DNA from 2 places in the Paeniglutamicibacter sp. MACA_103 genome. Region 1 is predicted to be linked to the other one. Evidence: predicted binding sites of a transcription regulator. Region 1 holds the regulator's gene; the other holds the start of a gene.

Evidence for each region. The regulator HrcA, encoded in region 1, represses chaperone genes, less so after heat shock. The targets are predictions, from matches to a motif close to TTNGCACTCGNNNNNNNCGAGTGCNAA.
Region 2: the regulator HrcA is predicted to act here: its motif matches at 1,487-1,513, upstream of groL (chaperonin GroEL).

What each region holds. Positions count from the first base shown of each region.
Region 1 is NZ_JBIXLN010000015.1:21,798-25,207, forward strand. Features, by position in the region: gene ACIPVK_RS09095 (16S rRNA (uracil(1498)-N(3))-methyltransferase) at 1-314, opposite strand, end outside; gene dnaJ (molecular chaperone DnaJ) at 311-1,447, opposite strand; gene hrcA (heat-inducible transcriptional repressor HrcA) at 1,497-2,510, opposite strand; gene ACIPVK_RS09110 (DUF3097 family protein) at 2,791-3,410, shown strand, end outside.
Region 2 is NZ_JBIXLN010000010.1:38,557-41,966, forward strand. Features, by position in the region: gene ACIPVK_RS06660 (uracil-DNA glycosylase) at 1-217, opposite strand, end outside; gene ACIPVK_RS06665 (DUF3263 domain-containing protein) at 354-650, shown strand; gene ACIPVK_RS06670 (LytR C-terminal domain-containing protein) at 745-1,410, shown strand; gene groL (chaperonin GroEL) at 1,691-3,328, shown strand.

The DNA of each region.
Region 1 (3,410 bases):
AACTCGACGGCCGATTCGACCGCCTGGAGGTCCCGGTCCCCCTTGGCCAGCGCCTGCACCAGGGTGATGGCCACCGGCGGCAGCGCCTCGGATTCCAGGGCGCGCACGGTAGCGTCCAGCGCGGCCTTCTGCGTCGCGGTGACCTCGGCGGTCGCCCGCACCCCGGAACCGTCAACCAGGTCGATCGTTTCGCCGGCGCGCACCCGCTTGACCGTCACCGCATGGTGGCCCTCGGGGCCCTCCAGCCGCAATTCGGCGCCCACGTGCGCGTCGGCAAGCTCACCGGGAGCCAGGAAGAAGCACTGGTTGCTCATGCGCCCAGGTTGCCCAGCTTCCCGCGCAGCCGCGAGAACATGCCGCCGCTGTTTTCCATGCGTCCCTCGGCGAATTCCTCGCCGCGGAGCTTGGCCAGCTGCTCGAGCAGCTCGCGCTGCGCGGCATCGACCTTGGTCGGGGTCTCGACCTGCAGGTGCACGATGATGTCCCCGCGCTTGCCGCCGCGCAGGCGCGGGACGCCGAGGCCCGGAAGGCGGACGGTGTCGCCGGACTGGGCACCGGATTCGACCTCGATGACCTGGGCACCGTCGAAGGTCTCCAGGTCCAGGTCCGCGCCCAGGGCCGCGGCGGTCATCGGCACGTTCATGCGTGCATGCAGGTCCACGCCGTCACGTTCGAAGATCTTGTGCCGGCGGACCTCGATCTCGACGTAGAGGTCGCCGTTGGGTCCGCCGCCGGGACCGGCCTCGCCCTGGCTCGCCAGGTGGATGCGGGTGCCGCTGGCAACGCCCGCGGGAACCTTCAACTGCTTGGAGATGCGCTCGCGGATGCGGCCCTGGCCGTTGCAGTCGATGCAGGGGTCTTCGATGGTGGTGCCGAAGCCGCGGCAGGCGGCACAGGTCTCCACCGTCATCATCTGGCCCAGGAACGAGCGCACCGGGCGCTGGACCTGTCCGGCGCCGTGGCAGATGGTGCAGGTGACCGGGGAGGTGCCCGGACGGCAGCAGCTGCCCTCGCAGGTCTTGCAAGTGACTGCCGTTTCCATCTCCAGCGGGTAGACCGTCCCGGCCACCGCGTCGGCCAGGTCGATGGTGGCGGTGATCAAGGCGTCGCGGCCGCGCTGGGTGCGCGAGGCCGGGCCCTGGGCCCCGCCGCCGCCGAAGAACTGCTCGAAGATGTCGCCGAAGCCGCCGCCCCCGCCAAATCCGCCGCCTCCGCCGAAGCCGGTCTGCCCGGTGCCGTTCTCGTTGCCCGTGGCGTCGTAGTTGGCGCGCTTGTCGGCATCGGAGAGGACCTCGTAGGCGCGGGTGACCAGCTTGAACTTCTCACTGGCATCGTCCCCGGGGTTCACGTCCGGGTGCAGCTTGCGGGCCAGCTTGCGGTAGGCCTTCTTGATTTCCTCGCCGGTGGCGTCCTTGCTGACGCCCAGGACTTCGTAATGGGTGCTCACAGTGCTCGCTGTGTCCTTTCGTACTTCACAAAATGTGTTTCGACCCGCATTAGCCGGCCAGGATTCGGGAAAGATATCGGGCGACGGCGCGGACCGCGGCCATCGAGGTGGGGTAGTTCATCCGGGTCGGGCCCAGCACGCCGATCATGGCCTGCTCCCCTGGTCCGTATCCGGTGGCGACCACCGAGGCCTCGGTCAGCGCGCCGTACTGGTTTTCCGTGCCGATGCCCACGGCGATCCCGTGGGCGTCCTGCTCGAGTTCGGAGAAGAGGCGCAGGAGCACCACCTGTTCCTCGAGCGCCTCCAGCACCGGGGTGATGCTCAGCGGGAAGTCCCTGTTGGCGCGGGCCAGGTTCGCGGTGCCGGCGGTGAGGATCCTGTCCACCGAGCTGTTGCGTGCCAGGGCACCCAGGACCTCGCCCAGGGCACGGGCCGCCGGGGCCAGGCGCGGCTCAATCGTCTCCGGCACGCCGTGGGCGAGCCTGGCGACGTCGGAAATCGGCTTGGCGTCCAATGCCGCCAGCAGCACCGCGCGCAGCCGCTGCAGGTCCTCCTCCCCCACCGAGGGCGGGAGCAGGATCACGCGTTGTTCGACCTTGCCGCTGGAGGCGATGAGCACCACCAGCGTCTGCCCGGCGCCCAGGCCGACCAGCTCGATGTGGCGCACGGTGGCATTGGAATAGTGCGGGACCTGGATCAGCGCGACCTGGCGGGTGATGTTGGCCAGCAGCCGCACGGTGTTTTCCAGCACGTCGTTGACGTCGTGGGAGCCCTCGAGCAGCGCCGCGATGGCGCGCCGTTCGGCTCCCGAGAGCGGCTTGATGTCGCCGATCTGGTCGACGAAGTGCCGGTAGCCCTTTTCCGTGGGGATCCGCCCGGAAGAGGTGTGCGGGGCAACGATGAGCCCCTCTTCCTCCAGCGATGCCATGTCGTTGCGGATCGTCGCGGCGGACACGCCAAGGTCGTGGCGCTCGAGCAGCGCCCGCGAACCAACCGGCTCGCGGGACTGCACGTAGTCTTCAACGATGGCTCGAAGGACTTCGAGCCGACGCGGTTCGGTCATTCTCACCTCTCCCGACAAGCCGGATCACCATGGTCAAGGGGGCGCTGCCCACGCACCGGCCGGGCGCCGGGGCGTGTGAAGCGCGCATTGGCACTCGACACGTTCAACTGCTAAGTCTAATACGATTCGGATCGCTTGTTAGCATGGTTTGGTCCTTGGCCGCGATGCCGCGTTCGACACACCGGCCCCTCGCGGCACCACACGAGGCCCGCGCCTTGGCGCAGGGCGCCGCCGCGTGCATCGGCCCGGGACCTGTTGACCACTAGGCGAAAGTGACACAATGAGCAACCACGGCTGGGGCGCCCAGGACATCAGCGCCCCCAAGAAACGCGTTCTGCGCAAGGTCCCGCTGGCGCGCGGACTGGTGCTGGAGGACGTGGAAAGCGGGTGGGTCGGCGAGGTGGTCCGGACCGAGAAGTCCGGCGGCATGCGCGTGATGGTCCTGGAGGACCGGCGCGGACGCACCAAGTCCTTCCGCGCCGGCTTCGGCTTCCTGCTCGAGGGCGAGCCGGTGGAAATCATCGAGCCCGCCGCCGCTCCCCCGGCTGCCCGGGGTACCGCCCGCAGCGCCTCGGGCTCGCGCATGGTCACCGAGCTGAAGGCACGCACCGCCCGCGCCAGCCGGATCTGGGTGGAGGGCAAGCACGATGCCCAGCTGGTGGAAAAGGTCTGGGGCCACGACCTGCGCGTGGAGGGCATCGTCGTCGAACCGCTGCACGGCGTCGACGACCTGGCCGGGGCCATCCGCGCCTTCGCCCCGTCCCCGCAGCGCAAGCTCGGCATCCTGGTAGACCACCTCGTGGCGGGGACCAAGGAAGCGAAGATCGCGGCCGAGGCGATGCGCGTGCCCGGCGCGGCCGGCAACGTGTTGATCGTCGGGCACCCCTATGTGGACGTGTG
Region 2 (3,410 bases), on a different contig from region 1:
CGGGCGCGGGCAGGATGCGCTCGCCGGAGGCCCGCCGGGTCTCCAGCTCCCGGGCCAGGGACATCAGCTTGTCTTCCACCGGGGCCAGCGCCTCGGCCCAGTCGGCCGCCACGAAGCCGCCGGCCACGGCCTCGGCGAGCCCGCGGCCGAAGGGGAAGGCGGTGGTGTCGGGCGTCGGCTCGGGGAGCTCGAAGAGGGGCGTTTCGCGGGTGTCCATGACATACATTGTGGGCAGATGCCCAGCCGGATGGGCAAACGGTCCGTGGGTGCGACACGTTAGAATAGTTACAGTTGGGGCAGATTGCCCGGTGGTTCACCGTGAACCGGGGAACCGGATTGTTGAGGGAAGTGCAATGTCATCCGAGGCACTTGGGCTCGAGTTCGAGCTTGACGAATCCAGCGGGCTGGACGAGCGTTCCCAGCGGATTCTCGCGCTGGAACGCCAGTGGTGGAAGTATGCGGGGGCCAAGGAGCAGGCCATCTCGGAAATGTTTTCCATCTCGCCCACCAACTACTACCAGCTGCTGAATACGCTCATCGACACGGACGCGGCGCTGGCCCATGACCCCATGCTGGTCAAGCGATTGCGTAGACTCAGATCGACGAGGCATCGCGCTCGGTCGGAGAAACGTCTCGGAACCGAGGCATGATTGCAACGCACGTCGGGCGTTTCGGGGCCCGGCCGCGCTTGCATTCCCGCACGCGCGCATGCCCACACTGCAAGCCACATCACCGAGGACGGGCATGACCAACTATCCGCGCGATGAATTTGATCGCGTCCCAGAGTTCAGCAACCGTAGCGGATCGCACCGCGAAAACGGCTGGGCTGCCGCCGCATCCGTGGGCGGGGCCCGATCCGGCTTGCGTTGGCTGATGGTCTTCGGGGCGATTGCCCTGGTGGTGGGACTCTTCTCCTTCATGGTCCTGCCCAAGCTCACGGGCACCCCGAGCGACCCGGCATCCGTTGCCGCCAGCTCCTCGGGCACGCAGGAAGCCACTGCGCCGTCCGAGGCGTCGGAATCGCCGTCCAAGTCCGAGGCCAGCGAAAAGCCGGCCGAAAGCGAATCGGCCGAGTCCGCCGACTCCAGCGAAGCAGGCTCCTCCACCGAGGCCAGCGAAACCCCCCTGGCTGAAGACGTGGACTCTTCCATGGCCATGGGCGTCTACAACGGGGCGACGGTCGGCGGCCTTGCCGGCAAGGCGCGCACGGAACTGCAGAACGCCGGTTTCAGCAATGTCGTCGCTTCGAACTGGACCAAGAAGGTCACGTACTCCACGGTCTACTTCCGCTCCGAGACCCACCGGCCCACCGCGGAGGCCGCGGCCGAGGAACTCGGCATCACCTCGGTCATGCAAAGCGCCAACATCCCCGGCAACATCGCCATCGTGCTGGGAAGCAACTTCCGCTAGGGAGCGCCGCGCCGCAATACGCTTATGGCAAAGTCGCACAGCTTGCACTCCGGATGGTTGAGTGCCAAGATTTGTATTAGCACTCGCACGTCCCGACTGCTAATTCGATCGAAGTTTTGAGCGGATACCTGCGGCTTCGGGGCGGTGTTTGAGTGAGTCCTTGACCAAGGCAGCGAGAAGCTTTTGCGATCGTCCCATGACATCGTGGATTCTTCGTCCGTCGCGGGCGTTGCCTCAGGTCGTAGATACGCATGAACGTCCCGAAAGGACATAAGCCGCTATGGCCAAAATCATTGCATTTGATGAGGAAGCACGCCGCGGCCTTGAGCGCGGCCTGAACATCCTGGCTGACGCCGTCAAGGTCACCCTTGGCCCGCGTGGACGCAACGTCGTTCTGGAAAAGAAGTGGGGCGCCCCCACGATCACCAACGACGGTGTCTCCATTGCCAAGGAGATCGAGCTCGAGGATCCGTACGAGAAGATCGGTGCGGAACTCGTCAAGGAAGTTGCCAAGAAGACCGACGACGTCGCAGGCGACGGCACCACCACCGCCACCGTTCTCGCCCAGGCACTGGTCAAGGAAGGCCTGCGCAACGTTGCCGCCGGCGCCGACCCGCTGTCCCTGAAGCGCGGCATCGAGAAGGCCGTCGAGGCCGTCACCGCCGAGCTGCTGGCTTCCGCCAAGGAAATCGAGACCAAGGAAGAGATCGCCGCCACCGCATCGATCTCCGCCGGTGACAACGAAATCGGCGCCCTGATCGCCGAGGCACTGGACAAGGTCGGCAAGGAAGGTGTCATCACCGTCGAGGAGTCGAACACCTTCGGCCTCGAGCTTGAGCTCACCGAGGGCATGCGCTTCGACAAGGGCTACATCTCGGCCTACTTCGTCACCGACAACGAGCGCCAGGAAACGGTTCTTGAAGATCCGTACATCCTGATCGTCAACTCGAAGATCACCAACGTCAAGGACATGGTTTCGATCCTTGAGAAGGTCATGCAGTCGAACAAGCCGCTGCTGATCATCGCCGAGGACATCGAGGGCGAAGCCCTTGCCACCCTGATCGTGAACAAGATCCGTGGCCTGTTCAAGTCCGTCGCCGTCAAGGCTCCGGGCTTCGGCGACCGCCGCAAGGCCATGCTGGCCGACATCGCCATCCTCACCGGTGGCCAGGTCATCTCCGAGGAGATCGGCCTGAAGCTCGAAAACGCCACCATCGACCTGCTGGGCTCCGCCCGCAAGGTTGTTGTCACCAAGGACGAGACCACCATCGTCGAGGGTGCGGGCGACGCCGAGGAGATCGCCGGTCGCGTGAACCAGATTCGCGCCGAGATCGAGAACTCCGATTCGGACTACGACCGCGAGAAGCTGCAGGAACGCCTGGCCAAGCTGGCCGGCGGCGTTGCAGTCATCAAGGCCGGTGCCGCAACCGAGGTTGAGCTCAAGGAGCGCAAGCACCGCATCGAAGATGCAGTGCGCAACGCCAAGGCAGCCGTCGAGGAAGGCATCGTCGCCGGTGGCGGCGTGGCCCTCATCCAGGCCGGCGCAACCGCATTCGCCAAGCTGCAGCTGACGGGCGACGAGGCAACCGGTGCGAACATCGTTCGCGTTGCCATCGAAGCGCCGCTGAAGCAGATCGCCTTCAACGCCGGCCTGGAGCCGGGCGTTGTCGCCGACAAGGTCAAGGGCCTGCCGGCCGGTCACGGCCTGAACGCCGCCACCGGTGAGTACGTCGACCTGCTGGCAGCAGGCGTGAACGACCCGGTAAAGGTCACGCGCTCTGCCCTGCAGAACGCCGCCTCCATTGCCGGTCTGTTCCTGACCACCGAAGCCGTTGTCGCCGACAAGCCGGTTCCGGCCGGCGCAGCAGCACCGGGTGGCGACGACATGGGCGGCATGGGCGGCATGGGCGGATTCTAATCCCCCTGCCACACATCGCCTCGTGCGTTAGCAGTACCTAGCTGAGACCGTGAGCCGCTTTCCCGCGGTGTACCGTTCCTTC